2 regions of the Caldimonas sp. genome follow, and region 2 is predicted to be linked to the other one. Evidence: riboswitches for the same ligand, from Rfam matches in the RefSeq annotation. Region 2 holds a riboswitch; the other holds the start of a gene.
The links. A riboswitch is a leader RNA that binds a small molecule or an ion and turns the genes downstream of it on or off. The one in region 2 is predicted to bind glycine.

Region 1 (2,382 bases), on a different contig from region 2:
GCTGCGCGCGCCGACCGACGCCGACCGGCCCAAGGCGCGATCGACCACCGTGCCGACGAGATCGGCCGTGGCCGCCGACAGCGTCCAGCCCAGGTGGCCGTGGCCGGTGTTGTAGAACACGCGCGGATGACGGCCGCGGCCCACGCGGGGCATCATGTCGGGCATCATCGGCCGCAGCCCCGCCCAGGGCACCACGCTGCGCGTGGACACCCCCGGGAAGCAGCGCTCCACCCAGTCCACCAGCGGACGGATGCGGTCGGCCCGGATGTCGCGGTTCTCACCGTTGAACTCGGCCGTGCCGGCCACACGGAAGCGGTCCACGCCCAGCCGGCTCGTCACGATCTTGGTCTCGTCGTCGAGCAGGCTCACCGTGGGTGCGGCGGCCTGGCTGGCCTGGTCCAGCAGGTTCACGGTGATCGAATAGCCCTTCACCGGATAGACGTTGACCCGGTCGCCGAGCTGCGCGGCCAGGGCCCGGCTGGCCACGCCGGCGCACACCACCACCGCGTCGAAACGCAGATCGTGCTCGCCGCCAGGCCCGGCCAGCGTCACGCGCACGCCGTCGTCCAGCGCCTTGAGCCGGCGCACGTCCTGGCCGTACAGGCAACGCACGCCATGGCGCTGCGCCGCCTGCGCCAGCCCGTGGGTGAACTTGTGGATGTCCCCGGTGGTGTCGCTGTCGGTGTACCAGCCGCCGAAATAGCGGCCCGCCAACGTCGGCGCGATCGCGCGGATCTCCTCGGGCGTCACGGCGCGACGCTGCAGCCCGCCGGCGGCCAGCAGAGCAGACACGCGGCGGGCATGTTCGAAACCCGAGCGGTCGCGGTAGATGTGCAAGATGCCTTCGCGCCGGTGATCAAAGTCAATGCCCTCTTCGTCGGCCCACGCATACAGGTGCTCGCGCGCGGCGATCGCCAGGCGCGCCGTCTCGATGGTGTGGCGGCGGTAGTGCGGGATGCTGGCGATGAACTGCGCAAACCAGCTCAGCTTGTGCCAGCTCGGCCGCGGGTTCACCAGCAGCGGCGCGTCGCTCTTCAGCATCCACTTCAGGCCCTTCCAGACCGTGGCGGCGTGGTTCCACACCTCGGCGTTGGAGGCCGACAACTGCCCCCCGTTGGCATAGGAGGTCTCCATCGCGGCATAGCGATGGCGCTCGAACAGGGTGACGGCCAGACCGCGGCGGGCCAGGGCATAGGCGGTGGTGACGCCGGTGATGCCACCGCCGATGACTGCAATGGAAGGCATGAGAGCTCCTCTCAGGGAAAGCCGCGCGTCGAGGATGGAGCCCGGGCTGCGCGAACCGCAGCCTGGACGCCCCCTCTGTTGCGGACCTGAGAGATTCGCGGGCGCATGGAGCTCCCGCTTGCTCCTTCGGTGCTGACCGGCGACGCGAACGGCCGGCAGCTCTTCAGAGTCGGTGGACGATGCCGGTCCTTGGGCCTGAGAGTTTCCGGGGCGGTTGCTCCTTCGGCGCCGCCTGGGCCAACACACCCCCGGCAGGCTCTCCCGACATCACCATGGCCGCCGTGGGGCAGCCATGACACCATTGTGCCTGAAGCGCTGCGCCGCGTCCCCTCCGAGCCGCTTGCCGCTTCATCGGCTAGCGGGAAACCGCTGCTCGTTGCGTTCGATTTTGCGCCGGGCCGCCTCCAGCACATCGACCTCCATCACCGTGGCCAACTGCACCAGATACAGCAGCACATCGGCCATCTCGTCGGCCACCTCGGCCTTGCTGGCCGTATCGAGGTGGCCGCTTTGCGCCTCGCTCAGCCACTGGAAATGCTCCAGCAGCTCGCCGGCCTCCACGGCCAGGGCGCAGGCCAGGTTCTTGGGCGAATGGAAGCGCTGCCAGTCACGCGCCTGGGCGAACTGCTGCAGGCGCTGGGCCAGCGCGGCCAGGGAATCCGTCATGGGCGCCTCCGGCGTCGAATCTTCACGGGAAAGGTGGCCTCGATTCTCGGACAATCCGCCCCGCGCCCGATACCGGCCCCTCGTGCCTGCCATGCTCTCCCGCCTTCGTCGACTCCTCGATCGCCTGCGCGACGCCCGCCTGGCCCAGGCGGCCGGCAGCCTGAGTTTCACGACGCTGCTGTCGCTCGTACCGTTGCTGGCCGTGGGCTTTGCATTACTGACCCAAGTGCCTGCCCTTCGGCCACTGCGTCAGACACTGGAAGCTCTGTGGCTGCCGCATCTGCTGCCACCGGACATCGCGCAGCCGGTGCTGCAACACCTCGGGCGCTTTGCCAACAACGCCCAGGCACTGAGCTGGAGCGGCTCGGCCCTGCTGCTCGTGGCCGCGCTGGCGATGATGCTCACGGTGGAGACGACGCTCAACCGCATCTGGCAGGTCCGCCAGGGGCGGCCGTGGCTCAAGCGTCTGGC
Region 2 (2,382 bases):
AGGCCCTGCCCAAGACGGTGTTCCCGGGCGGTGCCCTGGTGGGCTGCGACGCCGGCTACCTCAATGCGGCGCGCATCAAGGGCAGCCATGCCGCCATCAAGAGCGGCATGCTGTGCGCCGAGGCCGTCTTCGACGCCGTGACGGCCGGGCGGTCGGCCGACGAGCTGACGGCCTACCCCGAGGCTTTCGAGAAGAGCTGGCTGTACGAGGAACTGCAGCAGTCGCGCAACTTCAAGCACTGGTTCAAGAAGGGCCCGCTGGTGGGCAAGCTGATGACCGGGGTGGAGCAGTGGCTGCTGCCCAAGATCGGCATCCACAGCCCGCCGTGGACCCTGCACCGCGACCAGCCCGACCATGTCTATCTCAAGCCGGCCGACCAGTGCGAGAAGATCGTCTACCCCAAACCCGACGGGACGCTGACCTTCGACCGCCTGTCCTCGGTGTTCGTGAGCAACACCAACCACGAGGAGAACCAGCCGGCCCACCTGACGCTCAAGGACTCCAGCGTGCCCGTGGCGGTCAACCTGAGCCGGTTTGCCGGGCCCGAGAGCCGCTACTGCCCGGCGGGCGTGTACGAATTCGTCAAGGGCGAAGACGGCAGCGACCGCCTGCAGATCAACGCGCAGAACTGCGTGCACTGCAAGACCTGCGACATCAAGGATCCGACGCAGAACATCGTCTGGGTCACGCCGGAAGGCGGTGGCGGGCCCAACTACGCGGGCATGTGACCCCCCGCCCGGGCGCTGCCTCGGGGGATATTCGGCGGCCCCGGGGTCGCCATTTTCTTGGCCGGTGAATTACACTGGCATCTGTCAGGAGAGAGCCCCTGCGGGGGCCGCCGAAGGCGCAGGGCCCAAGCCCGAACGCTCAGGCACCCAGGACTGACAAGCGCCTTGTGGACAAGGCGTTCCTCACTGGAGAGAGGCCGGGCGACGATGGTCATCCGGCCCACCGAAGGGGCAAGCCGCTGCGGCTGAAACAGTCAGGCGGCCAATCTCTCAGGTAAAGCGGACAGCGAGGGCAGCACATGCCGGACCGGCTTTCGGGACGGCATGCTCGCATGACAGCCCCAGGAGAACGCCATGTCCGCCCAAGTCTCGACGCCCGCGCTGCTGCGCACGCCCCTGTACGCCCTGCACCAAGAGTATGGCGCCCGCATGGTGCCTTTTGCCGGCTATGAGATGCCGGTGCAGTACGAAGGCATCATCGCCGAGCATCGGCAGTGCCGCGAGAGTGCAGCCCTGTTCGACGTCTCCCACATGGGCCAGATCCGCTTGGTTGGAGAAGATGCCGCCCGCGCCCTGGAATCGTTGGTGCCGGTGGACGTGATCGACTTGCCGGTGGGCAAGCAGCGCTACGGCTTCTTCACCAACGCCAGCGGCGGCATCCTCGACGACCTGATGATCACGCGTCGGGAGAACGATCTGCTGCTGGTGGTCAATGCGGCCAACAAGCAGGCCGACCTGGTGCATCTGAACACCCACATCGGTCACCGCTGCACGGTGCAGGCCCTGCCCGACCGGGCGCTGCTGGCCCTGCAAGGTCCGCTGGCCGCCGACGCCCTGGCCCGTGTGAACGCCGATGTGCAGCGGCTGAGATTCATGACGGGTGATCATTTCACGCTCGCCGGCAAGGCCTGTTTCGTGACCCGTTCGGGCTACACCGGGGAGGACGGTTTCGAGATCTCTGTGGCCGCCGAGGACGCCGAGGCCCTGGCCCGCGTGCTGTTGATGCAGCCCGAGGTGAAGCTGGCCGGCCTGGGCGCTCGCGACACCTTGCGCCTGGAAGCCGGCCTGTGCCTGCACGGGCACGACATCGACGCCCAGACCACACCAGTGCAGGCCGCGCTGGCCTGGGCGATCCAGAAGGTGCGCCGGCCCGGCGGCGCCCGTGCAGGCGGCTATCCCGGCGCCCAGACGATCGAGCTGCAACTGGCCCAGGGGGCCCTGGTCAAGCGCGTGGGCCTGCTCGGCCTGGAGCGAGCCCCGGTGCGCGAGGGCGCCAAGTTGCTCGATGCAGCCCGTCACAACGCCGGTCACGTCACCAGCGGCACCGTAAGCCCCACGCTGGGTGTGCCCATCGCGATGGGTTACCTGCCGGTCAACCATGCGGCCACCGGCTCCATCGTGCATGCCGTGGTGCGCGAGAAAACCCACCCGATGCGGGTGACGGCCCTGCCCTTCGTGCCGCACCGCTATTACCGCTGATCACCCCGTTTTCCATTCCATCCAGGAGTCCTGCATGACCGTCAAGTACACCCCCGACCACGAGTGGATCGAACTCGATGGCGACGAAGGCGTCGCCACCATTGGCATCACGCCCCATGCCCAAGACGCGCTGGGCGATGTGGTCTTCGTCGACCTGCCTGCCGTGGGGGCCGAG

Region 1: it holds a riboswitch for glycine, as region 2 does, so the genes downstream of both, ACK42S_RS02430 (D-amino acid dehydrogenase) here and gcvT (glycine cleavage system aminomethyltransferase GcvT) in region 2, are expected to answer to the same signal.

Annotation. Positions count from the first base shown of each region.
Region 1 covers NZ_JBKBVU010000012.1:7,291-9,672, reverse strand. The annotation lists gene ACK42S_RS02430 (D-amino acid dehydrogenase) at 1-1,245, opposite strand, end outside; glycine riboswitch at 1,419-1,519, opposite strand; gene ACK42S_RS02425 (nucleotide pyrophosphohydrolase) at 1,594-1,911, opposite strand; gene ACK42S_RS02420 (YihY family inner membrane protein) at 2,003-2,382, shown strand, end outside.
Region 2 covers NZ_JBKBVU010000134.1:5,214-7,595, reverse strand. The annotation lists partial or broken gene ACK42S_RS12725 (electron transfer flavoprotein-ubiquinone oxidoreductase) at 1-728, shown strand, start outside; glycine riboswitch at 804-894, shown strand; glycine riboswitch at 905-1,025, shown strand; gene gcvT (glycine cleavage system aminomethyltransferase GcvT) at 1,083-2,207, shown strand; gene gcvH (glycine cleavage system protein GcvH) at 2,242-2,382, shown strand, end outside.